DNA from 2 places in the Devosia sp. P3_B2 genome. Region 1 is predicted to be linked to the other one. Evidence: predicted binding sites of a transcription regulator. Region 1 holds the regulator's gene; the other holds the start of a gene.
What was found. The regulator LexA, encoded in region 1, represses DNA repair genes until DNA is damaged. The targets are predictions, from matches to a motif close to TGTTCNNNNTGTGTTCNG.
Positions count from the first base shown of each region.

Region 2: the regulator LexA is predicted to act here: its motif matches at 4,182-4,199, upstream of AC1DV8_RS13980 (2'-5' RNA ligase family protein).

Region 1 covers NZ_JBFUGO010000010.1:13,195-29,251, forward strand. Annotated here, with positions in the region: gene AC1DV8_RS14940 (lipid-A-disaccharide synthase) at 1-192, shown strand, start outside; gene AC1DV8_RS14945 (citrate synthase) at 168-1,460, opposite strand; gene gltX (glutamate--tRNA ligase) at 1,620-3,035, opposite strand; gene AC1DV8_RS14955 (ComEC/Rec2 family competence protein) at 3,242-5,311, shown strand; gene AC1DV8_RS14960 (beta-galactosidase) at 5,280-7,238, opposite strand; gene AC1DV8_RS14965 (SMP-30/gluconolactonase/LRE family protein) at 7,246-8,118, opposite strand; gene AC1DV8_RS14970 (2-dehydro-3-deoxy-6-phosphogalactonate aldolase) at 8,115-8,726, opposite strand; gene AC1DV8_RS14975 (2-dehydro-3-deoxygalactonokinase) at 8,733-9,638, opposite strand; gene lexA (transcriptional repressor LexA) at 9,911-10,633, opposite strand; gene AC1DV8_RS14985 (hypothetical protein) at 10,919-11,473, shown strand; gene AC1DV8_RS14990 (sensor histidine kinase) at 11,529-12,899, opposite strand; gene AC1DV8_RS14995 (response regulator) at 12,899-13,570, opposite strand; gene AC1DV8_RS15000 (ABC transporter substrate-binding protein) at 13,660-14,724, shown strand; gene AC1DV8_RS15005 (Bug family tripartite tricarboxylate transporter substrate binding protein) at 14,934-15,884, shown strand; gene AC1DV8_RS15010 (tripartite tricarboxylate transporter TctB family protein) at 15,893-16,057, shown strand, end outside.
Region 2 covers NZ_JBFUGO010000009.1:19,100-35,156, forward strand. Annotated here, with positions in the region: gene purF (amidophosphoribosyltransferase) at 1-978, opposite strand, end outside; gene AC1DV8_RS13970 (CvpA family protein) at 1,070-1,720, opposite strand; gene radA (DNA repair protein RadA) at 1,845-3,233, opposite strand; gene AC1DV8_RS13980 (2'-5' RNA ligase family protein) at 3,482-4,126, opposite strand; gene AC1DV8_RS13985 (FAD-dependent monooxygenase) at 4,455-5,954, shown strand; gene AC1DV8_RS13990 (hypothetical protein) at 6,086-6,646, shown strand; gene AC1DV8_RS13995 (SDR family NAD(P)-dependent oxidoreductase) at 6,728-7,498, shown strand; gene alr (alanine racemase) at 7,505-8,641, opposite strand; gene AC1DV8_RS14005 (replicative DNA helicase) at 8,644-10,134, opposite strand; gene AC1DV8_RS14010 (MarR family winged helix-turn-helix transcriptional regulator) at 10,318-10,758, opposite strand; gene AC1DV8_RS14015 (cytochrome b) at 10,832-11,365, shown strand; gene AC1DV8_RS14020 (hypothetical protein) at 11,424-11,990, shown strand; gene rplI (50S ribosomal protein L9) at 12,057-12,635, opposite strand; gene rpsR (30S ribosomal protein S18) at 12,720-12,974, opposite strand; gene rpsF (30S ribosomal protein S6) at 13,055-13,468, opposite strand; gene AC1DV8_RS14040 (hypothetical protein) at 13,784-13,972, shown strand; gene AC1DV8_RS14045 (hypothetical protein) at 13,977-14,171, opposite strand; gene AC1DV8_RS14050 (threonine/serine dehydratase) at 14,253-15,209, shown strand; gene fabD (ACP S-malonyltransferase) at 15,323-16,057, shown strand, end outside.

The sequences.
Region 1 (16,057 bases):
GCGCCGGACGATGTGCGCTCACTTGAGCCGCTGGCGGCGCTGCTCGATAACCCTGAGATCGTGGCCGGGCAGGTCGAGGCATTTCACCATATCCGGACCCTGATGCAGAAAGGGGCGCCTGAGGCGCCCCTTGTCGATCCCGCCGAGCGGGTTCTGGCTCATACCGATCAGCGGCCGCTGATCGGCTCGTAGTCGCGGACCGGCGAGCCGTTGTAGAGCTGGCGCGGGCGGCCGATCTTCTTCTGCGGGTCGGCGATCATTTCCTTCCACTGCGCGATCCAGCCCACGGTGCGGCTGAGCGCGAAGATGGCGGTGAACATCGAGGTCGGGAAGCCGATCGCGTCGAGGATGATACCCGAGTAGAAATCCACGTTGGGATAGAGCTTCCGATCAACGAAATACTGGTCGGAGAGCGCGATCTTTTCCAGCTCCTTGGCAACCTGCAGCGTCGGCGACAGGTTGTCGGCACCGAGCTGGGCCAGCACCTCGTTGGCGGCCTGCTGCATCACCTTGGCGCGCGGATCGTAGTTCTTATAGACGCGGTGACCGAAGCCCATCAGGCGGAAGCCGGAGTTCTTGTCCTTGGCCTTGGCGATGAACTCGGGGATGCGGTCGACGGTGCCGATCTCCTTGAGCATGTTCAGCGCCGCCTCGTTGGCGCCGCCATGGGCAGGGCCCCAGAGGCACGCAACGCCCGCCGCGATACAAGCAAACGGGTTGGCGTCGGACGAGCCGGCGAGCCGGACCGTCGAGGTCGAGGCGTTCTGCTCGTGGTCGGCGTGGAGCGTAAAGATCAGGTCCATCGCACGCGCGACGACCGGGTTCACCACGAAATCCTCGGCCGGGACCGAGAAGCACATGCGCAGGAAATTCGACGCATAGTCGAGGTCGTTGCGCGGGTACACGAAGGGCTGGCCCACCGAGTACTTGTAGGCCATGGCGACGATCGTGGGGATCTTGGCGATCATGCGGATCGAGGCGATCTCGCGCTGCTGCGGATCGTTGATGTCGATGGAGTCGTGATAGAACGCCGCCATGGCGCCGACCACGCCGCAGACGATGGCCATCGGGTGCGCGTCGCGACGGAAGCCGCGGTAGAAATAGTGCATCTGCTCATGCACCATGGTGTGGCGGGTGACGCGCTGCTCGAAGTCCAGCATCTGCGCCTTGTTGGGCAGCTCGCCATAGAGCAGCAGGTAGCAGACCTCGAGGTAGTTCGACTTCTCGGCCAGCTGTTCGATCGGGTAACCCCGATACATCAGCTCGCCCTTGTCGCCATCGATATAGGTGATGGCGCTGTCGGTCGCGGCGGTCGAAGTGAAGCCCGGATCATAGGTGAACATGCCGGTCTTGGCGTAGAGTGAGCGGATATCGATGACATCCGGCCCAACCGAGCCCGATAGCACCGGGAACTCGAAAGTCTGGTCCCCGATGGTGAGTTTGGCGACGGTATCGCTCATCTTCGCACTCCATTTTGGCCTTCTAGGGGCCCGCGGAAGGTGGGAGCGGGCAAGGCCGGATCGTCGTTAAGAGGCAGGTTCGGTTGGCGTAACCCATATACCCCACCTCTGCAACAGGTGGGTGAACAACGCTGACCTAATCAGTTTTCTCAATATGCATCAGCTGGCCTGATCGCCCAGTCGTGCCAGTGTTTCGTCGCGTCCGATCAGCACCATGACCTCGAAAATGCCCGGCGAAATGGTCCGGCCGGTCAGTGCTGCCCGCAGTGGCTGCGCCACCTTGCCGAGCTTCAGCCCACGGGCCTCGGCGAAGGCGCGAGCCGCTGTGTCGATTGCTTCCACCGACCAGTCGTTGAGGCCCTTGAGGATGTCTGCGAAGGCGCCAACGTTGGCGCGCGCGTCAGCGGTCAGCTGGTCGGCGGCTGCCTGGTCGATGGCGAGCGGGCGTACGGCATAGATGAACTGCGCCAGGTCGATCAATTCGAGCACGGTCTTGGCGCGCGGCTGCAGCTCGGGCAGGGCGGCCAACACCGTGGCCTTGTTGGCGGCGAGGCCATCCATGTCGAACACGCGGTTGAGCTCCGTCGCGGTCTCCAGCATCACGTCATAGAGCCGCTGCGGCGCCGCCTCGCGGATGTAGTGGCCGTTGATGTTCTCGAGCTTGACGAAATCGAAGCGAGCCGCCCCCTTGTTGAGGGCATCGAGCGTGAACCACTCGACCATCTGCTGGGTGCTGAACAGCTCTTCATCGCCATGGCTCCAACCGAGGCGAGCGAGATAGTTGCGCAGCGCCTCCGGCAGGTAACCCATCTGGCGGTAGGCCTCAACGCCGAGGGCACCGTGGCGCTTCGACAGCTTGGCGCCGTCAGGGCCGTGGATCAGCGGGATGTGCGACATCTCCGGTACGGACCAGCCCATCCCGTTGTAGATGACGATCTGGCGCGCGGCATTGGTGAGGTGGTCGTCACCGCGGATGATGTGGGTGACGCCCATGTCGTGGTCGTCCACCACCACCGCCAGCATGTAGGTCGGCGTGCCATCGGAACGCAGGATGATGAAGTCGTCGAGGTTCTCGGCCTTGAATACGACCTCGCCCTGCACGTGATCCTGCACCCGGATCTCGCCCGACTGCGGCGCCTTGATGCGGATCACCGGGGCAACGCCGGCGGGCGCCTCGGACGGGTCGCGGTCGCGCCAGTAGCCGTTGTAGCGCGGCGGCAGGCCGTTGGCGCGCGCGGTCTCGCGCATCTCGGCCAATTCCTCGGGGGAGCAGTAGCAGTAATAGGCCTGGCCGCGCGATAGCAGCTCGTTGGCGACCTCGGCATGCCGGGCAGCGCGGGAAAACTGCATGAACGGCTCGCCGTCCCAATCCAGCCCCAGCCACTTCAGGCCGTCGAAGATCGCCTTGACGGCGCCTTCGGTCGAGCGTTCGCGATCGGTGTCCTCGATGCGCAGCAGCATCTTGCCGCCGGTGTGACGCGAGAAGGCCCAGTTGAACAGGGCCGTGCGGGCGCCGCCGATGTGGAGGTAGCCGGTGGGCGAGGGGGCGAAGCGGGTGACGACTGGAGTAGCCATGGGTCGGTGAAACATCCCGGAGAATTGGCGTTTGGCGGTGTGTAAGCACCCCGGAGCCGGAGCGCAAGGGCGGCAGTTGGCATGGCGCCCACGCCCGGTTAGCATCTCCGCCGTGATCGTGCAGAGCGGGGGCTCGGCGGGTGACCGTGACTGTCGGGGAGGTGGTGTCTGAGCGACTGGTTCCGGTACCCGCCGGACCGGATGCGATGCGTGCGTTGCCGCCGGCGCTTCGACCGCGCGTATCCCGGTGGCACGAGTTCGCGACCAGTATCGCCACGGCGCTCGAGCACCGGCGCCTGTTTCTGCTCTGGCCTTATGCTGTCATCGCCGGACTCATCGTGTCGTTGGCGACGCCGACAGCGCCGGACCCGATCGTATTGGGACTGTTAGGTGCGGTTTTTGCTGTGGGCCTGCTGTTAAGCCGCCGCCAGCTTGCCATCTTCCGCACTCTGACCATGGCCGGTGCCTTCTGGGCCGGGTTCTCGCTGCTCGCGGTCCACGCCACCCTGTTCGGCACCACGATGCTGGCGCGACCCGTCTATGGCACGTACGAGATGCGCGTCGACGAGATTGTCTCCGAGGCTGAGAGCGGGGTGCGCGCGATCGTCTCGGCTATCACGCCAACCGGCACGTCACGCACAGTCCCTATGCGTCGAGCCCGGATCGTCGTGGCTGCTGGTCCGGCACTCGGGCCCGGCGACATCATCCGGGCGCCAGTGCGCTTCTACGCGGTTCCGGGACCCGTGGTGCCAAATGGCTTCGACACGCAATTCCATGCCTTCTTCGACGGTGTCGGCGCCTATGGGAACACGACCGGCACGGTCGAGCGGGTCAGGTCGGGAGACAGCTCGGCGCCCGAGCGCATCATAGACGCCGTCCGTCGCGGCATCGCCGCACGCATCGATGCCGACCTGCGGCAGCCGGCTGCCGGCATTGCCCGGGCGCTGATCACCGGCGACCAAAGCGCAGTCTCGGATGAAGCACGCGAGACGATGGCAGCCGCAGGCCTGGCGCACGTGCTTTCGGTATCGGGGCTGCACCTCACCATCGTGGCCGGGCTGGTGCTGGTGACCCTGCGAGGCGGCCTGGCGCTGGTCGGCAGCATCCACCGGCTGGTCTCGGTGAAGCGGGTCGCGGCGGCGGGGGCCGTGCTCGCGTCGTTGGCCTACTTTGCCATTTCGGGCGGCAACGTCGCCGCACTCCGTTCGACCATCATGCTGGTGCTGGTGCTCGGCGCTATCGTGTTCGGCCGACGGGCATTGACGATGCGGAACGTAGCGATCGCCGCGTTGATCGTCATCGCCACCGATCCCGCCAGCGTCTTTCGTCCCAGCTTCCAGCTGTCATTCGCCGCCGTGGTGGCGCTTATCGGTGCCTGGGAGCTGATGCGACCGCCGGAGGGCAGGGAGCAATCGCTGCTGGCGCGCACCGGCGGCTACCTCTGGGGCATCGTGCTCACCAGCCTGATCGCCGGCGCGGCGACACTCCTCTTTTCGGTCTACCACTTCCAGCAGACCTCGCCGCTCGGCGTCCTTGGCAACCTGTTCTCACTTCCCTTGGTCGGCTTCGTCATGATGCCCGCCGCGGTGCTCGCGACGCTGGCCATGCCGTTCGGCTGGGAGGCGCCCTTCGTGGCCGTGATGGGTTGGTCGATCGACCGGATGCTCGATCTCGGCGGGATCGTGGCGAGTTGGAGCAGCGCCCTCGACTACAGTCCACTGCTGACGCCTATGGCCCTATTGCTCGGTCTCGCGGCGCTGGCTTGGTTCACCTTTATCCCCACGTGGCACCGGCTGATCGCGCCGATCCTGCTGCTACCCGCAGTGTTGATGTTTGCACTCGATCAGCCACCCGATGTGCTGATCGCGGACACCACGCAGGCGGTGGTGATGCGTAGCGAGACCGGGTTGGGACTGGTTGCGGGAAAAGGCGACAGCTTCGCTGTCGACGTGTGGCGGGAGACCTATGGCGAACCGATCGAGGCGATCTCGCCGCTCGGTTGTGACAGCGTCGGATGCTTCGGAGCCAGCACGCGCGGCTTCACGATCGCCATCGTCCGGGATCCGGCCGGCTTCCATGAGGATTGCGGGCTAGCAGACTTGGTGATCACCCACCGAACTGTGCCGGCCAGTTGCTCGGCAAGCGCCATCGTCGATGCGGACGCGCTGGTGCGGGGCGGCGTGCATTGGCTGCGCTGGGATGCGGCGCGGGGCGGTTTTGAGATCCGCCCCGCGATCCCGCCGCTCAGCCGGCCGTGGCGAGCAGTGCTACGGTGACGCCTGCAGCTTCGATCTGGGCATTGCCCAGCACGTAGCCCTTCTCGTCCGGAGCGGCGGTCAGGTTTGCCGCGGTGTCGCCGTAATTAAAGTAAACGCGCCATTCACCACGCGTCCGGCAGCGCACGCCGGCAGGCAGGTTCAGCGTCGGCACCTCAGCTTCGGCAAGCAGGTGGTCGATGATGCGCTGCATCAGTGCCCTATCGCCGCTCGCGGCGAGGTAGTTGAGCTTTCCCTGCGCCACGAGCACCGGGAAATCCTCCTCGTCCTCGATGACGATCTGCGCTCGGGTATCGAGCCGTTCGCGCCAATGGCCGACGGCCCCGCCACCCTTCACCGAGACGGTGCGCCGCGGATCGGTGCTGTCGACGCGGGCTACCTTGGCGTCGAGCAGGTTCTGCGGCAGGTCGGGACCGAGGCCGGCAGGGATCGAGAAGTTCTGGGTCTTCGAGCCCGTGCGCGGACCGATCAGCAGGTGGCCATCGAAGTTCTCGATTGCCGTCCGCAGGGCATCGTTCCAAGCGAACAGCGCCGGGATGACCACCAGGTCGTAGCCTGAGAAGTCGGTGGTCGAGGGCGGCAGGATGTCGACGTCGATGCCGCGCTTCCGCAGCGGCACGTAGACGTTGCGCACGTGCTGGTGGTGCGTGAAACCCTTGGCTTGCGGCTGGATGCGCCAGGCCCACTCGCTCTGGTAGTCGAAGACGATTGCGACGCGGCCTTTCCGCGCCTCGCCATCGAAACCCAGCTCCTTCAGCTCCCGTGCCACCTGCTTCGCTTCATGGTAGCCGGGCGTCGGCACGCTATCGGGCCGCAAGAGCCCGGCATGCATCTGCTCCTGCGCGAACGGGGCCTGCCGCCAGCGGAAGTAGCTCACCACCTCCGCCCCGTGCGCGAAAGCCTCCCAGGCCCAGAGCCTCGCCATGCCGGGCAGGGGATCGGGGTTGTAGTCGGCCCAGTTCACCGGTCCGGGCTGCTGCTCCATGATCCACCAGCGGCCATGGCCCACGGCGCGGTAGAGATCATGGTGCAGTCCAGAATTGTCGGGGTCGCCCTGCCGGAAGTACGGAATCTTGCTTTCCTCGGGCTCCGGAACGCCCTCCAGATGTCCCAGCGGATAGGAGTCCCAGCTCGCGACGTCGAGCGTCTCGGCCAGTTCGTAGTGGTCGAACTCGGTCGAGCGCGACATGAAATTGTGGATCACCGGCAGGTCTGGACGCGCCGCCTTCATCAGGTCGTACTGCGTCTTGTTGAACGCGGCGACCTGCGCCGACGAATAGCGGCGAAAGTCGAGGCAGGCAGCCGGCGCGGCCTCGGTCACGGTGAGGTTCGGCGGGTCGATCTGTTCGAAGTTGTTGTACTCCATCGACCAGAAGACATTGCCCCAGGCGAGGTTCAGCGCCTCGATGGTCTTGTACTTGTCCTTCAGCCAGAGCCGGAAGCCGATGGCCGCGGCGTGCGAGTAGGAGTGCACCGTGTCGTGGCAGCCGTACTCGTTATCGGTCTGCCAGCCGGCGAGTGCCTTGTGCTGGCCGACATGGTCGATCAGCAACCGGGTGATGCGGGCGCATTCGCGCCGATAGCCCAGGTGCGAGAAGTCGTAGTGCCGACGCGAACCGAAGCCGCGCGGTCGGCCGTCGCGATCGACCGCCAGCATGTCGGGCATCTTGTCGATCAGCCAGCGGGGCGGGGTCGCCGTGGGCGTGCCAACGATGACCTTGAGCCCGTGCTTGTCGAGCACGTCCATTGCCGCAACCAGCCAGCCGAAATCCAGCTCGTTCGGTCGCGGCTCAAGGCGGGACCAGGCAAACTCGCCGATGCGGACATATTCGATGCCGACCTCCGCCATGCGGCGGGCGTCGTCATCCCATTGCTCGACGGACCAGTGTTCGGGGTAATAGCAGACGCCGATAGCGGGAAAAGACACGTTAGACTCAGAGTTTGAGGAAAGGTTCGGCGATGCCGGGTACGTCGAGCGCCACGGCGAAGACGCTGCCGGCATGCGGCTCGACTTCGAGTTGCTCGGGCGTCATATGCTCGCGCGCGGTGGTGATGTAGAGGGTCTTGAGGTCGCTGCCGCCAAAGGCGGGGCAGCTCACCTGGCTGACGCCGGGAACCTCGACCACCTTGTCCAGCTTGCCGTCAGGGGAGATGCGGATGACCTTGCCGCCGCCCCAGCGGGCGTTCCAAAGGTAGCCTTCGGAATCGACCACCGAGCCGTCGGCGCCGCCCGGCCCTTCCATGGTGAAGAAGTCCTCCCAGGGTCCGGTCGGCTGGCCGGTTGCCGGATCGAGGGCGCAGCGGACAATCATCTTGCCGGCGTCGGTGAAGTAGGCCGTGCGCCCGTCGGGGGAGAAGCAGATCGAGTTGGGGATGCGGATGTTCTCGATGACCTTGGTGGTCTGTCCGGCGCGGTACTGATAGACGCCACCGACCCCCGCCTCGGCCTTCCGGCCCATCGTGCCGATCCAGAAGCCGCCGGTGCGGTCGACGCGGCTGTCATTGGTCCGGTTGGTCGGAATGTCCTCCTCGATCTCGGCGATCACCGTGCTCGTGTCGGAGGCAAAATCATAGCGGAGCAGGGCGCCCGACTGCACGATGCCGAGTGTGTCCTTGTCGATCACGGCGCCGGCGCTGACCGTGTCCTTGAAGGTAATGCGGTCGACGATGTGGCCGTCGGTGCCGGCGCTCAGCATGGTCTGGTTGAGGATATCGAACCAGAACAGGCGTTCGAGCAGCGGGTTCCAGAACGGGCCTTCGCCCAGCTCGCAGCGGCTATCGACGAACAGTTCGGCCTTCGAGTTCATCGTGGTCTTCCCTGATCATAGGCGGCGACGGCGGTGGTGGCGCGCGATGCCACATCGGCGGCCGACATGCCGGGCTTGAAAATGTAGGTGCCGAGCCCGAAGCCGGCGCAGCCGGCCGCAAAGTACTCGGCGAAATTGTCGGGGTTGGCGCCTCCGACGGCGTAGAGCGGGATAGCCGGCGGCAGCACCGCCTTCATCGCCTTGATGCCCTTGGGGCCAAGCACTTCGGCGGGGAAGAACTTCAGGCCCGTGGCGCCGGAGCGGATGGCGGTGAACGCGTCGGTGGGCGAGAACACGCCCGGATACGAGGTCATGCCGCGCTCGATGGTGGCGCCGATGACCGCCGGGTTGGTGTCCGGCGACACAACGAACCGGCCGCCCGCATCGGCGACCGCGTCGACATCGGCGCGGTTCAGCACCGTGCCCGCACCGACCAGGGCGCGACTGTCGAAGGCCTTGGCGACGTCTTCGATCGAGCGCAGCGCTTCGGGCGAATTGAGTGGGACCTCGATCATGGTGATGCCGGCGAGCACGAGGGCGTCGCAAACTTCGAGGGTTTCGGGAGGCGTGATGCCGCGAAGGATCGCGATGATGTGGCGGTGGTCCATGAACTTCTATGCCTGTCTTGCTGCCTTGAGTCCGGCGAGGGTGGCGTCGGTCGCATCGACGATGCGGGTCCGGGCGCCGAGCCGTTCAAAGCCCATCTGGTACAACCCGCAAAGGCCGACACTGCCGACCAGCGGAATCTCCGCCTCGCCGATCCAGTCGCGCTGGCCCCCGATCTCGGCGCCGATCAACAGGCCCGAGAGGAAACCGGCACACCATGCCGGGCTGCGGCCCGACAGCAGGGAGCCGGCGCGGACCTTGAACAGCGTCGCGGTCAAGCGCTGGGGCCGCTCGAGCCCTTGGTCGAGACCGGCAGCGAAGCCGACATCGCGATCCTCGCCCTCGAGCTCGCCACCGAGCGAATGGCGCAGCACCGAGTGGGTGCGCAGCAGCTCGAATATCTCGCCGGTCATGGCGCTGGAGAAGCGTTCCAGCTTGGTGCCGGAGAGCAGCGCCCACTTGCTGTGGGTGCCTGGCATAACCGCGAGGCCGGAGAAGTTGGGGATCAGTGCCGAGAGCCCAAGCAATTGGGTTTCCTCGCCGCGCATCACGTCCTCCGCACCCAGATCGCGGAGGCAGACGCCGGGCAGGATGCGCGGGTTGTGTGGGCCTGGCATATCGGGCGCAACGGCGCCGGCAGCTATGCGACCGAGTTCGGCGGGGGCGTCGAGATAGGGGGCCTCGATCCAGCCCTGCCGCGCGCCGGCCATGCCGCAGATCAGTACGTCCTCGACGTCATCGGCGACGCCGTTGAGCAGCGAGGTCAGCACATCCGGATATTGCTCGCGGCTGAGACGACCCATGCCGTCCGGCGACGAGCGGGAGAAGGCGATCTCACCGGCGGAATCTATTCCCCATGCCCGCAGATTGGAGGTGCCCCAATCGACGGCGACCCATTCGACCTGTCCTGCCAAAACCCTCTCCCTTGCGCCGCCAGTTTGCCGCGCATCAAGCCATGCCGCTACATCGCAATCGGGAAGGTGGTCCACTCTCCTGGTATGATCGCGAAAGCCGCTCGCAGGCGGCGCTTCAGATCCGATGCGCCACTTGCTGCCAGCGGCGCGGAACGTAACGTCTTTGCCAGCCCGGCCCTAGTGCAATTGTTGACCGCAGCGTCCGGATTCATAAGAAAAAGGGCCGGCTGAGGCAGCCGGCCCGGAGACCCGATTGGCGGCAGGTCAGGAGTTCAGTATTTGCGGAGCAGGCCAACCAGGCGGCCCTGCACCTTCACCCGGTCGGGCGGGAAGATGCGGGTTTCGTAGGCCGGGTTGGCGGCCTCGAGCGCTACCGAGTTGCCGCGACGGCGCAGCCGCTTCAGCGTCGCCTCCTCGTCATCTACGAGGGCGACGACGATCTCACCGGTCGAAGCGGCGTCCTGCTTCTTGATGAGCACGGTGTCGCCATCGAAAATCCCGGCATCGATCATCGAATCGCCGCGCACTTCCAGAGCATAGTGTTCACCCGCACCGAGCATCTCGGGCGGCACCATGATGGAATGGCTATGGGTCTGGATGGCCTCGATCGGAGTGCCGGCGGCGATCCGGCCCATCACCGGGACGGTGACCGCGCGGTAGGCGTCGGCGTTGGCCACCTGAGCCGCTGGGCGTGCCGGCGGGGTCGCGACCCGGCCAAGATTGCCCTCGATGACGCTCGGCTCGAAGCGCGCCTTGCGGCCGCCGAGCGATGGATTCATCGAGTCCGGCAGTTTGATCACCTCGAGCGCCCGGGCCCGGTTGGGCAGGCGCCGGATGAAGCCGCGCTCCTCGAGCGCAGTGATCAGCCGGTGGATGCCCGACTTGCTGCGAAGATCGAGCGCATCCTTCATCTCGTCGAACGACGGTGGGATGCCGGATTCTTTCATCCGCTCGTGGATGAACATCAGAAGTTCGTGTTGCTTGCGCGTCAGCATGGCGGCCCCGTGAGCAGAATCGGAACAAAGACTGAACGTGTTATACGTGTTCCAGTTATGTTCTGCAATCGGACGATGAATATTGCGTTACGATGGCGCCCCTGGCGCGCCGAAAGTGGCCGCGAAATCCTCTCGACGTCGGGGCCTTGCGTTTCGTTGACCTGCTGTCCACCAGGGCATACCGTCGAGAGATTGGCGTGTCGAACCCGCACACCCAACCTTCTCAGCTGGAGCTGTGCTCGTTTCCACGGGCCAGTGAACTGGACTGTTTCTGAGGAGGAAAACATGTCTATGAAATCAAGCCGTTATGCCATATCCGCAATGATTTTGGGGATATTGCTCAGCCCCACCGTGGCGGCCGAAATGACCGATGCGGAATTGGTCGCCAACGCGCTGTCGGCAGCGCCGGTGGCGGTGGGCCAGAATGCCACGGTCGTGAACTTCGATGCTCAGATGCAGATGAAGACGCTCAAGGAGGGAACGAACGGCTTTACCTGCATGCCGGACAACCTGGCTTCGCCCACCAATGATCCAATATGCGTCGACGCCGGAGGCATGGCGTGGTTGACGGCATATAGCGAGAAGAAGGACCCACCCGAGGGCGTGGTCGGTTTCGGCTACATGCTGCAGGGCGAGTCGGCGCCCGACAACATGGATCCGTTCGCGACGGCGCCGCCCGCCGGCCACGAGTGGATGGTCGACGGGCCGCACGTCATGATCTTCAACGTCGCAGACGAGATGCTGGCCGGCTATCCCAAGGAAGAGCATCCCGACCACACCCAGCCCTATGTGATGTGGCCCAACACTCCCTATGCCCACCTGATGATCCCCGTGCACTGACTACGGGATACACTGGCGCGTGCCGGCGCATCGGTCGACGCGCGCCACCGCCGGATTATTGCGGCTCGGCGGGTAGGGTAAGCTGCACGCTGAAGCCTTTGCCAGGCTGCGATGCGACCGTCAGTTCGCCACCGAGCAGACCCGCGATCTCTTCGACTATGGGCAGCCCGAGGCCAGCTCCGGGCTTGTCGCTGTTACCGCGGCTGAAGCGCTTGCGCACTGCCGCCAACTGCTCGGCGGCGACGCCCTTGCCGGTGTCGGCTACCTGCAGCAGCACCACGCGGTCCCCTGTGGCGACGCGAACCGTCGCTTCGGCGTCGGGTCCAGCATAGGCGATGGCGTTCTCGATGAGGTTGCTCAGCAGTTCACCGAGCAGCATCGGGTCGCCGCGGACCAGCGCCGGTCCTTCGCCCTCGAGGCCAAGATCGATGTCGGCGGCATGGGCGCGGACGACATAGTCGCCTGTGCGCTCCCGGGCGAGCTCGAACAGATCGACAACCTGGAACTGCAGCCGATCGGACGCAGCCTCGTCGATCCTGGCGAGGAGCAGCAGTTGCGCGAGGACGCGCTCGGCGTGCACCACCGCGGCGTCGGCGGTGCGGGCCGCCTCCCGTGCCGCGGCAGGGCTATCGGCGCGGAGCGCCAGCGCCAACTGAGTGCGGATGATGGTGAGCGGCGTGCGGAGCTGATGGCTGGCATTGCCGGTGAAATGGCGCAGGGCATCGAGAGCTGACGACAGCCGCGTCATGAACGAGTTGATCGTGTCGACTAGGCCCTGCACCTCGCGGGGAACCTCCTGTTCGATGGGGCTGAGGTCATCGAGGGCCCGCCGCGAGATGGCATCGCGGAGGCGGTAGAGCGGGGCGAGCGAGAAACCGACGGCCAGCCAGAGGATCACCGCGGCGGAGAGGATGAGCAGCGCAAGGCGAATGGCAGAGCGGAGGAGCAGGGTCTGGGTCAACTGCGTGCGGGCGATGGTGGTCTCGGCGACGGTGACCGTGAACGGGATGGCGCTGACGCCGGAGGATGCCGCGCGTCGCAGCACCGCCACGCGGATCGGCTCACCACGGAAGCTGGCGTCCGAATAGGCGATGTCGGCCGTCGCTGCATCAGAGGTCGGCAGGGTCTGGTAGCCCGTGATGAAGCCCTCCGGACCGTCGACGCGGTAGAAAACCCGGTCCTGCGCCGCCGAAGTCAGCATCTCCAACGCGACATAGGGTACGTCGACCTCGAGCTCGCCATCCTCGGTGACGATCACCCGCTCGGCGATGGCGAGGACGGAGCCGGCGAGGACGCGGTCTGAGAGTGAGGTTGCGGTGTCCCTAGCCTCGCGCCAGGTATCGACCACCGCGAGCGTGGCGACGGCAATTAGCGCAACCATCAGCCACAGCAGCAGACGCCGGCGCAGCGAGTAGGGGCGCACCATCAGTCGGCGATCCGATCGAGGTAATAGCCGAGGCCGCGGGCGACCCGCACGGTGAGCGCATAGGGAGCGAGGCGGCGGCGCAGGCGCGAGATGTACTGTTCCACGGCGTTCTCGCTGAGGTCATCGTCGAAGGCGGCCAGCGATTCAATGATCGATTGCTTGGCGACCACCTTGCCGGCCTTGCGCAGCAGGGTCTCAAGCACGCTGAGTTCGCGCGCCGGCATGTCGAGGGTCTGCCCAAACGCCGAGAGGGTGCGCGACACGGTGTCGAGCTCGATGCTGCCGAAGGCGATGCTCGAGTTGTGCAGCCCGGCTTGCCGGCGCAGCAGCACGCGGATGCGCGCTTCCAGCTCGGACACTTCGAACGGCTTGGTCATGTAATCGTCGGCACCGAGGTCGAGGCCGCGCACCCGCTCGTCGAGGGCGCCGCGAGCGGTGAGGATCAGTACGGAGGAGGCGTTGCGACGGGCCCGCATGCGGCGCAGGACGTCGAGCCCGTCCATTTCGGGCAGGCTGAGGTCGAGCACGACGAGATCGAATGTTTCCGTCGACAGCACGGCATCGGCGGAGATGCCGTCATGAACGACATCCACCGCGTAGCCGGCGACCCGCAGGACGACGGCAAGGCCGTCGGCCAGGGTCCGGTTGTCTTCGACCACCATGATGCGCATCATTGGCTCCCCGACCGCACGGTAGTTTGACGGCGCGGCGTTGCCCATAGCCCTTGTGGAGCGGGCAGGGGAGCGGGCATGGTCCGGAAATGCTCCGACTTCTCGCCATTCTCGTCCTCGTCGCAACGCCCACCTTCGCCCAGGAGGCGAAGGTCTATCCGGCGCTCGACGATGCGGTCGGCAACCGGACTGTCACGGTCTACTCGTCGCTCGACGAGCCGCTGGCGCGGCCGATGATCGCGGCGTTCCAGGCCGCCAACCGCGACATCGCAGTGGCCTATGAGGACCTGCAGACCGTCGACATCTACGATCGCGTGGTGGCCGAGACCGATGCCGGTGCGCCCACCGCAGATTTCGCGTTCTCCTCGTCGATGGACCTGCAGGTCAAGCTCGCGAACGACGGTTATGCGCAGGAGAGCAGCCTGCCGCTGTCAGCCAGTTGGCCGCGCTGGGCCAACTGGCGCAACACGGCCTACGCGCTGACCTATGAGCCGGCTGTGTTCATCTACCACAAGCCGAGCTTTGCCGGATCGAAGCCACCCTCGACGCGGGCGGAGCTGATCCAGTACCTCAAGGCCAATGCGGACACGATCCACGGCCGGATCGGCACTTACGACATCGAGCGATCCGGCGTCGGCTTCATGTTCTTTTCGCGCGACCAGGAGCAGTATTCCGACCTCTGGACGCTTGTCGGGGCCATGGGCGCGGCCGGCGTAAAACTCTACTCGACCACCTCGGCGATCGTTGATCGCGTGGCCGATGGCCGGTTCGTCTTCGGCTACAACATTCTTGGCTCCTACGCCGCCGAGGCCGCGGCGCGAAACCCCGATCTCGGCATCATCCTCCCCGCCGACTACACCATCGTCACCTCCCGCATCGGGCTGGTGCCGAAGGCCGCGGCCAACCCCGATCTCGGCCGCCGCTACCTGGCGTTCTTCATGTCGGCCGAGGGGCAGACGATCATGGCGCAGCAGCTGCAGATCGCCGCGCTCAACCCCAACGTCACCGGCGACAACACCGCCAATGCCATGCAGCAGGCGCTCGGCAACCAGTTGCGGCCCGTGCCGGTGAGCCCCGGGCTGATGGTCTATCTCGACCAGGTGAAACGCGCCCGGCTGATCCGGCGCTGGAACGACGCGCTCAGCATCCAATAGGCCGCGACAGGTTCGCGACAGCTTCGTGTGGTCTGGTCCACGCTAGCCGAGGCGTAAGAGCGCCCGGCTGAGGAGTCTGGGAGGACCCCGCAGTTTTGATCAGCGCTGCCGCAACCGCGCGGCAGCCCGCGGTGTTTCATCGCGGGGCATTCCCCCCAGGTTGAGATAACGCCGGTCGGCAACGCTTCGACCGCAATGGAGGACAACAAATGAAGCATCTCGTAGCGACTGCCCTGCTGGCCGGCGCCCTGGCGCTGCCCACAGCGGCGTTTGCCGCCGACTACTCGATCATGGCGCCTGCCGCGCCTGGCGGCGGCTGGGACCAGACCGCCCGCTCGATGCAGGAGGCGATGACTGCCGAAGGCATCTCCGGCAACGTCCAGGTTACCAATGTGCCCGGCGCCGGCGGCACCATCGGGCTGGCTCAGTTCGTGCAGGAAGCCAATGGCAATCCGTCAAAGCTGATCGTCGGCGGCTACGTGATGGTCGGCGCCATCCTTACCAACAAGGCGCCGGTGACGCTCGATGCGGTGACCCCCATCGCGCGGCTGACCGGCGAGTACGAAGTGATCGTGGTGCCGGCAGCGTCCGATATCCAGACGCTGGCCGATCTTGTCGCCAAGCTGAAAGCCGATCCGGGCGCGGTGTCGTGGGCCGGTGGTTCGGCCGGTGGCACCGACCACATCACGGCGGGCTTGTTCGCCAAGACCGTCGGCGTTGATCCGAAGTTGGTGAACTACGTCGCCTTCTCGGGCGGTGGTGAAGCGCTCGCCGCAGTGCTCGGCAACCAGGTGACGGTCGGCATCTCCGGCTATGGCGAGTTCCAGTCGCAGGTCGAGGCCGGCGCGCTGCGCGTCATCGGTGTATCGGCGCCTGAGAAGGTGGCGATCATCAACGGCCCGACCTTCAAGGAAGGCGGCGTCGATCTCGTCGTGCAGAACTGGCGCGGCGTGTGGGCTGGTCCCGGCCTCAGTGCCGAGCAGACGACTGCCATTGGCGCCGACATCGAGAAGATGGTGAACTCGGAATCGTGGAAGAAGATCCTCGATACCAAGGGCTGGAACAACACCTACCTCCCTGCCGACGCGTTCAAGACCCAGCTGGCCACCGAGATCGCCTCCACCGAGGCAATTCTCAAGGACGTCGGTCTCGTGCAATGATCGAGCCCATGGCTCAGGCAAACAAGCAGCGCCGCCCGGACTGGGCGGCGCTGGTCATCGCTGCGGGTCTGCTGGCTCTCGCGCTGCTGGTCGCGTGGGATGCCTCGCGGCTGGGCAGCGGCGGCGCCTACGCCCGCATCGGCCCTCAGACCATTCCCTATGTGATCGCCTTC
Region 2 (16,057 bases), on a different contig from region 1:
GCCGAGCTCGAACGGGATGCCGCTCGCCTGCGCAAAGCCGATCGCTGCGGGGGTGCCGCCATCGGGCACCGGCACCACCACGTCGGCCTCGACCGGCGCTTCCTTGGCGAGGTTGATGCCCATGCGCTTGCGCGCCGAATAGACCGGGCGGCCGGCGACGATGGAGTCCGGCCGGGCGAAGTAGACATATTCGAACAGGCAAATCCGCTCGGGCTTGGGCGCGAACGGCTTCACCGAGTCGATGGTGATGCGGCCATCCGGCTGGATTTCGCAGATCACCACCTCGCCGTTCTCGACATCGCGCACGAACTTGGCGCCGATGATATCGAGCGCGCAGGTCTCGGACGCAAAGATCGGCTTGCCGTCGAGATCGCCGAGGACCAGCGGGCGGATGCCGTTGGCATCGCGAGCCCCGATCAGCTTGGTGCGGGTCATAGCGACAAGCGAGAAGGCGCCTTCGAGGTGCATCAGCGCATCGACGAAGCGGTCGGACGAGGCGGCCTTCTTCGAACGGGCAATGAGGTGGAGTACCACCTCCGTGTCCGAGGTCGACTGGCAGATAGCGCCCTGCGCGATCAGCTGGCGGCGCAGCGTCAGGCCGTTGGTGAAGTTGCCGTTATGGGCGATGGCGATGCCGCCGACTTCCAGTTCGGCGAATAGCGGCTGCACGTTGCGGAGGATCGTTTCGCCGGTGGTCGAGTAGCGCACATGACCCATGGCAAGGTGGCCGGGGAGGCGGCCGACGGTCGCGGGATCGGTGAAGTGATCGCCGACGAGGCCCAACTGGCGTTCGGAGTGGAACTGCTTGCCGTCGAAGCTGACGATACCAGCTGCTTCCTGGCCGCGATGCTGCAGGGCATGGAGCCCGAGCGCGGTAAGCGTGGCGGCTTCCGGATGGCCGAGGATGCCGAACACGCCGCACTCCTCGCGTAGCGTATCATGGTCCCATTCCGCGATCGGCTTGGCGTTTTGGGTCAAGTGGGCACCTCGGGTTCAGAGCGGGCCAAAGAAGACGGGACCGCAAATGCGGCCCCGGTCACAGATATGCAATGCGCTCACCCGAAATTCATCAGGTGTTGGTCGCAGCCCCATCGGCGGGCGGCTCGAGCGGCGCGTCGTTTTCCAGCTGATCCGTGCCCTCTTCATTGGGCACGTCGGCATCGGGCGTCGGCACATCGTCGGGCGAGGTGTCATCGCCTGTGCCGCCGCCGGCGCCACGCTGCAGGATATCGGTGACCTGCTTTTCGAGGTCGGGCGGCAACAGGCTGATGAGGCTATCGCCGAAATTCTTGAGGATCGGGAGCGAGCGCGATTCGGCCGCCCAGGACGGCAGGTTCGACGGCATCAGCCACAGCCCGAAGATCACCACGATGACCGCGATCAGCACGCCGCGGGCGACGCCGAAGATGAAGCCCAGCGTGCGATCGAGCGGCCCGATACGGCTGTCGACGACGAAATCGGCGATCCGCATGGTGATGAGATGGAGGATGATCAGCGCCACGATGAAGGTGCCGAGCACCGTCACGATGTCGGCCACGATCGGCTCGGCGATGTAGCCGCGCGCGATTTCCTTGTGGTTGAAATAGGCATAGGCGGCGATGGCCGCGGAGCCCGCCCAGGTGGCGAGCGACAGCACTTCCCGCGTGAAGCCACGGGCCGTAGCCAGGATCGCCGAGATCAGGACGAGAACGCCGATGCCGACGTCAAATGCAGTCAACATGTAGAAAATCCGCCCGTGCGACCCGCTTCAAAATCCCGTGTAACCGCTAATCGTGGCAAAGCCAAGCGTCGAGGAAGCGCCGCATAGCCGATCTTCACGGAAAGCAGGAAGCGTGGCCAAACCGCTACTCCGCCGCCTGCTTCTGGCCGCGAGCGGCGATGCGTCCGATGAGCTCGGCAAGCTCGGCATATTCGCCCACGGCGATGCCGTTGGGCACGTCGCCCTTGCCCAGCCGGCCGGTCACCGCGCCTTGAAACCCGAGCTTTTGCGCCTCGCGCAGCCGCTGCGCCGCATGCGCCACCGGCCGCACGCCGCCGGCCAGCGAGATCTCGCCGAAATAGACATTGCTCGAGGGCAGGGGCGAGCCGGTGAGCGAGGAAATCAGCGCCGCCGCCACCGCAAGGTCAGCCGCGGTTTCGTTGATCTTCAGCCCGCCCGCGACATTGAGATAGATATCGTTGGCGCCGATCCGCACACCGCAGCGCGTTTCGAGAACGGCGAGCACCATCGACAGCCGCGACGAGTCCCAGCCGATGACGGCACGGCGTGGTGTGCCGAGCGGCGAGGGCGAGACCAGCGCCTGGATTTCGCACAGCACCGGGCGCGTCCCCTCCATGCCGGCGAACACTGCGGAGCCTGCCGCGTCCTTGTCGCGCTGGTCGAGGAATAGGGCGGACGGGTTGGCGACTTCGCGCAGGCCAAGCGTCGACATCTCGAACACCCCGATCTCGTCGGTAGCGCCGTAGCGATTCTTCATGCCGCGCAGGATGCGGAAGGTGTGGCTGGCATCGCCCTCGAAATACAGCACCGCGTCGACCAGGTGCTCGACGACGCGCGGACCGGCGATCTGCCCGTCTTTGGTGACATGGCCGACCAGCACGACGGCGGCGCCGGATTTCTTGGCAAAGCGCGTCAGCGCCTGCGCCGAGGTGCGCACCTGCGTGACCGTGCCGGGCGCGCTCTCGACCCGGTCGGTCCACAGCGTCTGGATCGAATCGATGATTACGAGGTCGGGGGCAGGGCCGTTCTGCAGCGTGGCGAGGATGATCTCGACATTGGTTTCGGACGCCAGCAGCACTTCGCGATCGCCCAGCCCTAGCCGCTGCGCGCGGAGCCGAATCTGCGCCACTGCTTCTTCGCCAGAGACGTAGACGACGCGCCGGCCGCGCTCGGCCATCGCCGCGGCAGCCTGCAGCAGCAGCGTGGATTTGCCGATGCCCGGGTCGCCACCAACGAGGACCGCGGAGCCCATCACGAAGCCGCCGCCGGTGACCCGATCGAGCTCACCGATGCCGGTGACGACGCGTGCCGCCGTCTCGGTTTCACCGGCCAGCGGCAGCAGCGCAATCGGGCGCCCGCCGGCAACTGCCGATTTCGGCCCGGCGCCGACACCGGAATCGACGATCTCCTCGACGATGGTGTTCCACTCGCCGCACGCTTCGCACCGCCCCTGCCAGCGTGTGGTTGCCGCGCCGCAGGCCTGGCAGACATAGGAGGTTTTGGTACGCGCCATGAGATGCCCCGATAGGCGATGAGAGGTAGCGGAGTATCGGCGCGAAGGCAAGAACGAAGAGTGAACGATGGTGCCGAGACATCCGACAGCCAGCGGCTTCCGGATGCGCGGTGGTCGAGCGGGGTCGCGATCTTCAAAAATCTCGGCGTCGTGGCGCCGCTCACCTCCAGCCATCCTCCCCCGTCAGAGGGGGAGGTGCCGCATCGAGTGTTCGGCACCTGTGGTGCCGGTCGAGGAATCGGGAGTGATCAGGGGCGAGCAACCGTTGCCGTGTCGCGGTCGGCCCTTGGCCACTCTCCGATTACCTCATATCGGCCTTGTCCATAGAAGCTCCGCACCAGCGCGAAGCCCTCGACGCGCAGGGTTGGCGGGTGTTCGAGCACCGTTTCGGGGGCGCTGACGCGGTCGTACAGGAGGGTGAGGTGGAAGGCCTCGCTCGGGTCCGAGCGGGCCTCGAAGCCGCGCTCAAGCATGCCCCAGCGCAGCAGGCGTGACAGGTCGACCAGTGGCGTATCTGATCCGGGCGTCAGCACCATCGGTGGCGCGCCGACGCGGCGTTTGAAGCTCATCAATTTGGTCAAGGCGATGTCGAACGGCGTGAAGCCGATCGAGTCGCCGGTCGACATTGCGGTCGCGAGATCCGGGCCCGACAGCTCCTGGTAGAAGCCGACGCCGACCAGCGAAATGTGAAGCGTCGTCGCCGGCAGCAGCCCGGCCGAGATGCCGTGCAGCCGCTGCTGGTCGGTGACGATGGCCTGCAGCGCCGGCCGCAGCCTGCCGCCCACCAACACAGCGAAAAACACCGGGTCGCGGCCCTGCCGCGGTGGCACCTTGATGGATTTGAACGGCCGGGTTTCGCTGGCAAACATCGACAGCTGCGGCAGATCGGTCATCTCATGGTCCTCCGTTTAGGGAGAAGCAGGGAACCATTGAGGCAAAACGCGAGTCAAGAACAAAACAGGAACATAGGCCTTGATGCCCGCCGTGCTGCTCCTGCACGGATTTCCGACCTCGGCGCTTTCGCGACGTCATCCCTCGTTGGTGAGGGAGGCTTACGTCGTGGCGCCCGATCTGCCGCCTCGCTCATGCGCGAGTTCATCGGGCGAACGCAGCCGGCCCGGTAATCCTTATCTGGGGTGAAATGAGTTCAGTTCAAGCGTTGGCAATCGTCGACTTCTGCGTAAGTTCCGCAGCCCTTGGCCAAAGCAACAGGAGCGAGGGATGACACAGCACGCAGCGGTAATCGCCGGAGGCGGTCCGACGGGGATGATGCTGGCGGGTGAACTGGCGCTGGCCGGCGTCGATGTCGCCATCGTCGAGCGGCGCCTGGACCAGGATGTGCTTGGTTCGCGGGCAGGGGGGCTGCACGCCCGGACACTCGAGGTGCTGGATCAGCGCGGCATTGTCGAGCGGTTCCTCGCCGAGGGACAGAAGGTGCAGGTGACCGGGTTTGCCGGGGTCATGCTCGACATCAGCGGCTTCCCGACGCGCCACCCCTACACGCTCGGGCTTTGGCAGAAGCACATCGAGCGGATCCTCGGCGGCTGGGTCGCCGAGCTGGCGGTGACGAGCTATCGCGGCGTCGAGGTGACCGGCTGCACGCAGGACGACACCGGCGTGGACGTCGCGCTCAGCGATGGCCGGTCGCTGCGGGCGGATTATCTCGTGGGCTGCGACGGCGGGCGCAGTGTCGTGCGCAAGGCGGCGGGCATCGAATTCCCCGGATCGGATCCCACCGTCAGCAATCTGATTGCGCAGGCCGAGCTTGCCGAGCTGCCGCCGGAATGGGGCATCCGCCGCGATGCCATCGGCCTCCACTCCATCGGCCGGGTGAACTACCAGATCCGCGATGGAAAGATCGTCTATGCGGATGAAGGGCCGGTCGGCGTCATGGTGACCGAGCGGCAGCTGGGGGAGGCGGGTGAGCCGACCCTGGGCGATCTCAAGGAGGCGCTCATTGCCGTCTATGGCACCGATTACGGGATCCACAGTCCCACCTCGATCAGCCGGTTCACCGATGCGGCCCGGCAGGCCGCTTCCTACCGGAAGGGACGGGTATTGGTCGCGGGCGATGCCGCGCACATTCATCCGCCCGATGGTGGACAGGGTCTCCAGACCGGCGTGCAGGATGCGCTCAATCTCGGATGGAAGCTGGCCCAGGTGATCAAGGCGACCTCGCCCGAAACCCTGCTCGACACCTATCACGCCGAACGTCACCCGGTGGGTGCACGCGTGCTGCAGCACACCATGGCCTCGGTCGCGCTGCGCCGTGAGGACGATCGGACGAAGGCGGTGCGTGACACCATGGCCGAACTGCTCGGCATGGAGGAGCCGCGGCTGCGCTTCGCCGGAATGCTGACGGGGCTGGGGATTCACTACGACCTCGGCGAGGGCCATCCCCTGCTCGGCCGTCGCGTGCCCGACCTCGATATCGTCACCGCCGACGGGCCGCGGCGCATGTTCAGCCTGCTGCATGGCGCGAGGCCAGCACTCCTGAACTTCGGCACGCCCGGCGACCTGGACATCACGCCATGGGCCGATCGGGTCCAACTGGTCGACGCCAGTTACTCGGGGACGTGGGAGTTGCCGGTGCTTGGGGCGGTCAGCGCTCCCACCGCCGTGCTGGTTCGGCCCGATGGCTACGTCGCCTGGGTGGGCGAGGGAGGCCGGCAAGGCCTTGCCGAGGCGCTCACGACCTGGTTCGGCCCGCCCGTCGGCTAGATGCAGCAGGCGCCGACGGGGCTGGACTTACCCCGTCGGCGCCGACCAAACTCGCTTGAATTTACGCCGTTCGCCGAAACCTCCCCACAAGGTCGCCGACCTACGCTTCGCCGTGATCAATGGTGGTGCGGATGGATTCTCCAGATATCTCCGTGCGGCTCAGGCGGCAGGCCGACCTCTTCGAGGCGCCGGCGATAGCGCCATACGAGGGGAGATACTCTCGAATCCCGGGCATCCAGTGGCTGATCGAGGAAGTCGAGGATCTCGGCCTCCGCCGGCACGATCCGCCACCAAGAGTAACCCTCGCCATGCCTGGCCCCGCGGATGGCGAGAGCGTCCGGCTGGCCATCCGGGGATATTGCGACGAGCAGATCGAGGAGAGCCGGTGGCAGCTCAAGATGCTGCGTCGCTCGGGGTTCGAGGCCCTGCGCATCGGCCTCGTGCTGCTGGCCGTCTGCGTGCTGCTCTCGACGACCGTCGGCTATATGTCGTTCCTGCCCGAGTACATCCGCCTGGTCGTGAGCGAGAGCCTCGCCATCGCCGGCGGCGTCTCCCTGTGGCGACCGCTGGAACTGCTGGGTTTCGACACCTGGCCGCTGATCGGGCAGGTGCAGGTGCTCGAGAAGCTTCGCGCGGCCGATATTCGCGTCGTCGAGACCGATCAGGCCGAGGGCGCTGCGCGTCCAGCGTAGTGCCGCCCGGATTTTCGCTTGGTCTGCAACGAGCGACACCCGTTAAGGTGCCCGTCGATACGAGGACCAGGGGACCATCGAATGCGGTTCGATCGGCAGGCGATCTATATCACCGGTGCAGGGCACGGCATCGGCCGCGCGATTGCGCTCCGCCTGGCGGCCGAAGGCGGATCGATCGCGGTCTCGGACATCGACGCAATAGCGGCCGAGGAGGTCGCCGGGGAGATCGTGGCGACCGGCGGCAGGGCATTCGCTACGACCTGCGATGTGACCGACACTGCATCCGTCGAGGCGTCGTTCGCTGACGCCGTCGCGCGGCTCGGTCATCTCAACGTGCTGGTCAACACCGCCGGCGGCGACTGGGACGAGCCGGTGTTTGGCGAGATCGCCGACGAGCTCTGGGACCGCAAGATGGACGTGAACCTGACCGGAGTGGTCCGCTGCATCCGCGCGGCCCTGCCGAGCCTGATCGCGGCCGGGCCAGGAAGCAACGTCGTCACGATCGGATCGATCAACGGCAACGTCGCCGTCGGCGGATACGCCTACTCCGCCGCCAAGGCAGGGCTGGAGATCCTGACCAAGAACCTCGCCGTCCGCTACGGGCGGCACGGACTGCGCTTCAACGTGGTCTCACCAGGTACCATCCGCACCCGCAACTGGATCGGCCGGGAGGAAGACCTCGGAAAGCTCGCGCGCATGTACCCGCTTGGTCGCGTCGGCGAGCCGGCAGACGTCGCCGCGGCGGTTGCCTTTCTCGCTTCGGCCGATGCGTCCTGGATCACCGGCGTCAACCTGCCGGTGGAGGGCGGCATCATGGCAGGTCCGCTCAACGCCTTGGTGGTGGACGACTAGCCGCAATCACGCCGTCGGCGCGGCGCTTTCCGTGTATTGCCGGGTGTAGCGCCCCTTGAGGCTGGTCAGCACTTCGTAGCCGATGGTGTTGCCGGCGTCGGCGTGGTCGTCCACCGTCACCTGCTTGCCGATGATTTCAGCCATCTCGCCGGGCGCGGGCGGCTGCGGCAGGTCGGTGATATCGACGCCGATCATATCCATCGAGACGCGGCCGACTACGGGGCAGGCCTGGCCGCGGATCACCACATGCGTGCCGCGGTGATTGTTGGATGAGCTGAGCGAGCGGAAGAAGCCATCGGCATAGCCCAGCGCCACGATGGCGAGGCGGCTGTCGCGCGACATGGTCTGCAGCGCGCCATAGCCGACCGTCTCACCGGTCTTCACGTCCTTGGTCATCAGGATCGGCGCCTCGAGTGTCACCACCGGCGCCATCGGGTTGCGCCGGCCGGCAACGGCGCGGCCGCCATAGAGCGCGATGCCCGGGCGGACCATCTGGAAATGGTTGTCGCGGTTGCTCATCAGCCCGGCCGAGTTGCTGAGCGATGCCGGAATGCCGGGGAACTGCGCCATCACCGAGGTGAACAGCGCCAGCTGCGTGCGGTTCTTCTCGTGCGCCGGGGTATCGGCGCAGGCGAGATGGCTCATGATCATCTGCGGCGCATAGCCGATCGAGTCGACCAGCCGCTTGACGATCGAGGTTTCGTTGAGCCGGAAGCCGAGCCGGTTGATGCCGGTGTCGAAATGCAGGGCCGCCGGCAGCGCCTGGTTCGAGGCGACGCAAGCCTGCAGCCATTCCTCGAGCATGGGGATCGAAGCGAGGCACGGCATCAGCCGCTCGCCCACATAGAGCGGCGCCGAGCCGGGAAACAGCCCGTCGAGGATGAAGATGTGGCTGTCCTCGGGGAGGGCAGCGCGGACGGCGATGCCCTCATCAGGGGTGGCAGCAAAGAAAAAGCGCGCGCCGGCCTCATAGAAGGCGCGCGAGGCTTGGGCGATGCCGGTGCCATAGGCATCGGCCTTCACCACGGCACCGGTCAGTGCCCCGCGGCTCACCTTGTCGAGCGCCTGCCAGTTGCGCTTCAGCGCACCCAGGTCGACCGTCAGCCGCCCGCCGTAACCGGTCGCAATGGCCGGTGCCGCCATCACTATTCCATCCTCTCGGGCAGGTAGTCGGCGCGCGCCAGGTTGCCAAAGCGCGTGTATTGCGCCTCGAAGCTGACCTGCACGGTGCCCGTCGGGCCGTGACGCTGCTTGCCGATGATCACTTCGGCGCGGCCATGCACTTTTTCCATTTCGCCCTGCCACGCCAGATGTTCCGGCGAGCCCTCCTTGGGCTCCTTGTTCTTGAGGTAGTACTCCTCGCGATAAACGAACAGCACCACGTCGGCGTCCTGCTCGATAGAGCCGGATTCGCGCAGATCCGAAAGTTGCGGATGCTTGTCGTCGCGATTTTCGACCTGTCGGCTCAGCTGGCTGAGCGCGATGATCGGCACTTCGAGTTCCTTGGCCAGCGCTTTAAGCGTGGTGGTGATTTCCGTGAGTTCCTGCACGCGGTTCTCGCTCGATTTCTTCGACGAGCCCGAAAGCAGCTGCAAGTAGTCGACGATCAGCAGGTCGAGGCCCTTCTGGCGCTTGAGGCGCCGGGCCCGAGCGGCGAGCTGTGCCACCGAGATACCGCCGGTGTCGTCGATATAGAGCGGCACCTGCGCCATCAGGTTCGAGGTGTCGACCAGTCGGTTGAACTGGCTCTCGTGGATGTTGCCGCGGCGAATGTCGGACGACGAGATTTCGGCCTGCTCGGCGAGAATACGGGTGGCCAGCTGCTCGGCGCTCATTTCGAGGCTGAAGAAGCCGACATGGCCGCCATCGACGGTCTTGGTATGCCCGTCGGCCAGCACTTCGCCCTTGAAGCTCTTGGCGACATGGAAGGCGATGTTGGTGGCGAGCGAGGTCTTGCCCATCGCAGGACGCGCCGCGAGGATGATCAAGTCGCTGCGCTGCAAGCCGCCCATCAGCCGGTCGAGATCGGTAAGGCCGGTAGCGGTGCCCGACAGCGTGCCGTCGCGGCCGTAGGCTTCGCCGGCCATCTTGATGGCTTCGGTCAGCGCCTGCGAAAAACTCTGGAAGCCGCCGTCGTAGCGGCCCTTCTCGGCAAGATCGAAGAGCTGCTTTTCGGCTTCCTCGATCTGCTTGTTGGCCGTCGCGTCGACATCGGAGTCGTAGGCGACCTGCACCATCTCCTCGCCGATCTGGATCAGGTTGCGGCGGATGGCGAGATCGTAGATCGACTGGCCATAATCGGCGGCGTTGATGACCGTGGTGGCTTCCGCCGCCAGTCGCGCCAAGTACTGCGGCATGGTCATCTCAGCGGTCAGTTGCTCGCCGAGATAGGTCTTGGCAGTGACGGGCGTTGCGGTCTTGCCGGCGCGGATGATCTTGGCCAGCACTTCGTAGATGGTGCGGTGGATCGGCTCGTAGAAATGTTCGGGCACGAGGAAGTCGCTGACCCGGTAGAACGCCTCGTTGTTGACGAGGATTGCACCCAGCAAAGCCTGCTCCGCCTCCACATTGTGGGGGGCGAGGCGGAAGCCCTTTTCGTCTTCCGGACGCAGGCGATGCACGTTGTTGTCGGCCATAGCGACTCGGATACTCCCCCGCTCGTTAAGGTTTGCTTTACCAGCGGCAGACGCCGCGACGAGTATCAAATGTGACGCAGCGGTGACCGAATCGGGTCACTACCGCGATGCCTGTGGTTAGTGTTGAAAGCGGGGGAAACCAAGGCGGCGCCAAGCCGCACGCATTGCAAATCGGCGCGTCCCTCAGGCGGCCGAGTCGCCGTCCTTGTCCAGCGTCGCGATTATCCGGCGCAGCATGTCGTAGAACAGGGGCCGCTCTTCGGGCGTCAGGGCCGCTGTCGCAAGCTGGTTCACTTCCACAGCGCTGACGAAAGCAGCTTTTGCACGCTCGAGGCCGAGCGGGGTTAGCGACACCTGGGCGCTGCGGCGATCATTGGGGTCCGGCGTGCGCCTCACCAGTCCGTCCCGTTCCATCCGGGCAAGGGTGTTGGCCATGGTCGGCTGCTCCACCGCGGCCATCTGGGCGAGGGCCTTCTGCGTCATCGCGCGCCCGTCCTGCAGGGCGAAGAACACCGGCATCGGTCCGGAATTGCCGCCCTCCAGTCGTCGCTCGATCGCCTTGGCGAACAGCCGCGCCGCCCAATTGGTGAGATAGCCAGCAGAGGTCTCGCGAACATAGGTCATTTGAATAGCTTGCTATGCAGTTGTATAGTGTGCTATGTAACTGCGGATGGGAGCCCGACGCAAGGAGATTTCGATGTCGGTCAAAAGCACTGCCAACCGCTACGGTTCGATTGCCGTCGCCATCCACTGGCTGACGGCGCTGCTGATCCTCATGCTGTTCGTGACCGGCCTGCTGGCCGCGGGCCAGACCGATCCCGCAGCCAAGCTCGCGCTGCTGCGCGCGCACATTCCGCTGGGGGTAGGGGCGCTGCTCCTCACTCTCCTGCGCATCGTCTGGTGGCTGGCCGCCGACCGCCGCCCGGCGTTGCCGGCTGATCAGCCGGCCTGGCAGCAATGGATGGCAAAGGCGGTACACATCGCGCTCTACGCGATCGTGCTGGAATCCGCCGCGAGCGGCATCGCCACCATCGTGCTCTCGGGCGCACTCCCGGCGATCCTCGGCAGCGCCGTGCTGCCGGATCTCGAGACGGTGCTGCCCCGGACGGTCCACGGCATCGGCTCCAAACTGATGCTGGGGCTGCTGGCGCTGCACATCGTCGCGGCGCTCTACCACCAGTTCATCCGCAAGGACCGGCTACTGGCGCGCATGGGCGTCGGGGCAGCATAGACTTGCCGCGGCGGATGCCGTCGAGCATCCTACCAACGGGCTGTTGGAGGGGAAGTCGATGCGACTGGGTCATGTACTATCAGTCTTGGCAGTGGCCGCGGGGTTGGCACTCGCGGCTGCACCCGTTCAGGCGCAACTCAGCGCCGAGAACCTGCTGACAAACCTGCCGGAGGGATTTGAGATCGGGTTCCAGACTCGTCAGGGGACGATGGACATGATGGAGTTCGTTCCCAGGGGCGAAACCGTCGAAAATTGGTCGACGATGGTGACCGTGCAAATCCTGCACGACGCAGACGACGCCGACCCGGGCGCCTTCGCCCGCAACCTGGGCCAGAACTGGCAGGGCGCCTGCCAGGGTAGTTCGGTGAGCAAGCTCGATACCGGGGAAACGAACGGCTTCGCGTTCGCGCTCTGGCACTATGCCTGCCCGCTGAATCCCGGAACGGGCAAGCCCGAGGCTATGTGGCTCAAGGCGATCGCCGGGGCGGACGCGCTCTATGTGGTGCAATATGCCTACCGCGCCGCCTCCACCAAAGAGCTGGAACAGCCGGCGCTTGCCTACCTCGCTAAGGCCTCCGCCTGCGACACACGGCGCGCCGATCGCCCCTGTCCGGCGGGGATGTAGCGACCGGCGGACAAACAAAAAGGCCGGGATCGCTCCCGGCCTTCCGCATTCGATTGTGAGGCGTTCTTACTCTTCGTCGCCGAAGGCTTCGGCGGCTGCCGAGCCGACTTCGGCCTGGCCGGCGGCGAAGGCCTCGTTGGCTTCGTCGTCGTAGTTGATCGCGGTGAGGTCTTCACCCTTCGACTGACGCTCGGCTTCGTCTTCCGAACGAGCGACGTTGACGGTGATGGTCACGGCGACTTCGGCATGCAGGTGCAGCGGCACGGTGTGAACGCCGACCGTCTTGATCGGGTTCGCAAGGTCGACCTGCGAACGCGAAACGGTGAAGCCGTCCGAGATCAGCGCGTCGGCGACGTCGCGCGACGACACCGAGCCGTAGAGCTGGCCGGTTTCGCCAGCCTGGCGGATGATCACCACCGACTTGCCGTTGAGGCCCGAAGCGATGCCGGCAGCGGCCTCGCGGCGTTCCTGGTTGCGCTTCTCGATGTCGGCGCGATCGCGCTCGAAGCGCTTGCGGTTGGCTTCGGTGGCGCGCAGCGCCTTCTGCTGCGGGAGCAGGAAGTTACGGGCAAAACCGTCCTTCACCGACACTTCGTCGCCGATGTGGCCGTGCTTGCCGATACGCTCGAGGAGAATGACTTTCATGATGCTTTCCTATGCTGTCCCGTTCACGAGTGAACGGTTAGGAGCCGCCGACGATCGGCAGCCCCAACCAATCCCGAACCGTTCTTACTGAACGGCGTAGGGCATGATGCCGATGAAGCGGGCGCGCTTGATGGCCTTGGCCAGTTCGCGCTGCTTCAGGGCGGAGACCGCAGTGATGCGGGAGGGGACGATCTTGCCGCGCTCGGACACATAGCGCTGCAGCAGGCGAACGTCCTTGTAGTCGATCTTCGGCGCGTTCGGGCCCGAGAACGGGCAGGTCTTGCGGCGGCGCTGGAACGGACGGCGGGCCGTGGTCGTGGTCAGGTCTTTGATGGCCATTTGGCTTATCCCTTTGAGTGGGTCGCATTCCGAACCGGAAAAGCGCTAGCGACTTTTCCTGGAATACTCCCGAGCAGTTCTTAGAAGCGGCGCGGGCGGCGGTCGCCGCGGTCGAAACCACCACGGTCGCCACGCGGGCCACCCGGACGGTCGCCACGGTCGTCATCGCGATCGCGCTTCTGCATCATGGCCGAGGGGCCTTCTTCCAGCTCGTCGACGCGGATGGTCATGAAGCGCAGGATGTCTTCATTGATGCCCATCTGGCGCTCCATCTCGGCGATCGCAGCGTGCGGAGCGTCGATGTTGAGCAGGGTGTAGTGCGCCTTGCGGTTCTTCTTGATGCGGTACGAGAGCGACTTCAGGCCCCAGTACTCGTTCTTGGTAACCTTGCCGCCGCCGTTGGTGAGCACTTCGGTCAAAGCCGTCGTCAGCTCTTCCACCTGCGTCGGGGAAACGTCCTGGCGAGCCAGGAAAATGTGTTCGTAAAGGGCCATAAGCGCCTTCCTTCAAGTTGGTTCACAACACATCCCACTCGGCGCGGAGCCCCTTTGAAGCCGGAAAGGCACCAAAGCAGTCTTCTAAAGAGCGGGAACACGGGAGGACGGGCGAACCCTATCTGTTGCGACCCGCGAGCGCATAGCGTCGCACTTGGAGGAAACAACAAACCCTCCGTTCAGCCCCCGGCCGAACGAATGTGAGGCGGGCTATAGGGGAAAAGGGCGGGGAACGCAAGCGATCCGGCCGAGACCCGTGGGGCCGCTCCGGGAACAAATCAGCCGATGCCTCCTTAATACCAGGAGGAGAACATCATGACCGATCCGAAGAAGCCCCTTCCGCCCGCCGAGCCGCCCGACAAGGTGTCCCCCGATTTCCCTGACACCGACCAGCCGATCAGGGAACTGCCGGAAGGGCAGTTGCCTGGAATGCCCGTCTGGCGCGATCCGCTCTTGAACCCGGGCCCCACGCCGTCCGAGCGCGAGACGCCGCCGCTCGATTGAGTCCTCAGCCTGCGACGCCGGCCGCGCGTACCTTCGGCACTTCATAACCCTGCGACACCAGCAGCGACGTGATCGACGGCGTCAGCGCCCGGCAACCGCAGTTGAGCGCGTGCTGGTAGTGCCATTCGGCCCGCTGCTGCTTGGTCGGGTTGGTCGGCATCCGGTGCGCCTGATGCCATTCGGCGTTGGTCTTCCCCATCGTGCGGCCTCTTTCATTGTCGCCCCATCTTGCGCTAGGCAAGCCGTCGGCTCCACTGATGCTAACCTTGTCTGGACCGTTATGACCACCATCGATACCGTCGCGCCTGCCGCTCCCGATCGCCATGCCGTGCGCGCGGCCGAAGTGGTGATCCGCCCCCACATCCGGCGCACTCCGGTGATCGAAGCGCCGGCAGCCGATTTCGGGCTGGATGGTGTGCCGTTCTCGCTCAAGCTGGAATTCATGCAGCACTCGGGCACGTTCAAGGCGCGCGGTGCCTTCGCCAACCTGCTGATCCGCACCGGCGCCGAGCGCGGCGTGGTGGCGGCCTCCGGCGGCAACCACGGCGCGGCCGTGGCCTATGCGGCGCAGAAGCTCGGCATCGCCGCCCACATCTACGTGCCGCGCATCTCGTCACAGGCCAAGATCAACCGCATCCTCCAGTATGGCGCTGAGATCACCATCGGCGGCGACAGCTATATCGATGCCTACGAGGCGAGCCATGCGTTCGCCCTCGAGAACGACCTGCTCGAGGTCCACGCCTACGACATGTTCGAAACGCTCTGCGGGCAGGGCACCGTCGGGCTCGAATGGCTGGAGCAGGCCCCGGGGCTCGATACGCTGCTCGTCGCTGTCGGCGGCGGCGGCTTGATCGGTGGCATCGCCGCGGCGGCGGCCGGCCGCGTCCGTATCATCGGGGTCGAGCCGGAGAACGCGCCGACGCTGCACAACGCCATCGAAGCGGGCCGTCCCGTCGACGTGCCGGTGAGCGGCGTCGCCGCCGACAGCCTCGGCGCCCGCCGTATCGGCAACTTGAGCTTCGCCCTCTCCGGCTTCATCGACCGCTCGGTGCTGGTCACCGACGAGGCGATCGTCGCGGCGCAGAAAACCATCTGGGACGTGCTGCGTGTCGCCGTGGAGCCCGGCGGCGCCGCAGCGATGGCCGCCGTGCTCTCCGGCCGCTACGTGCCGGCGCCCGGCGAAAGGGTCGGTGTACTGCTCTGCGGCGCCAACACGGCGGCGGTGAAGTTCGACTAGCCGCCTTGACATTGCCTCACCCCTCCGGCACACGCCGCCGCCAACTGGACGCCTGTCCGGGCGGGGCATAGGCTCGGCCTCAAGCACCAAGAACAACAGCGGAGGCCACCAACTTGACCAAGCGCGCATTCACCTATCCCGGCCAGGGCAGCCAGGCCGTCGGCATGGGCAAGGACCTCGCCGATACCTACCAGGAAGCCCGCAACGTCTTCGCCGAAGTCGACGACGCGCTTGGCCAAAAGCTCTCCGCCATCATGTTCGATGGGCCGGACGAGACGCTGCGGCTGACCGAAAATGCGCAGCCGGCGCTGATGGCGGTGTCTGTGGCGGTCACCCGCGTGCTGGCGAGCCGGGGCTTCGACCTCAAGGATCACGCCGCCTATGTCGCCGGGCACTCGCTGGGCGAATACTCGGCGCTGGCGGCCGCCGGCGCGTTCAGCCTCGGCGATGCAGCGCGGCTGCTGAAGATCCGCGGCCAGGCCATGCAGCAGGCCGTGCCGGTCGGGCAGGGCGCCATGGCGGCGATCCTCGGGCTCGACCTCGAAACCGTGCTGCGCGCCGCCAATGACGCCGAGGACGGCGAAATCTGCGGCGTCGCCAATGACAACGCCCCCGGCCAGGTGGTGATCTCCGGTCATGTCGGCGCCGTCAATCGCGCCATCGAGCTGCTGAAGGCCGCCGGCGCCAAGCGCGCCCTGCCGCTGCCGGTGAGCGCGCCATTCCATTGCGCCCTGATGCGCCCCGCCGCCGATGCGATGGAGCACGCTCTGAACCAGGTGACGGTCAACACGCCGGTGGTGCCTGTTGTCGCCAACGTACTGGCCGCTCCGATCTCCGACCCCGAAGAA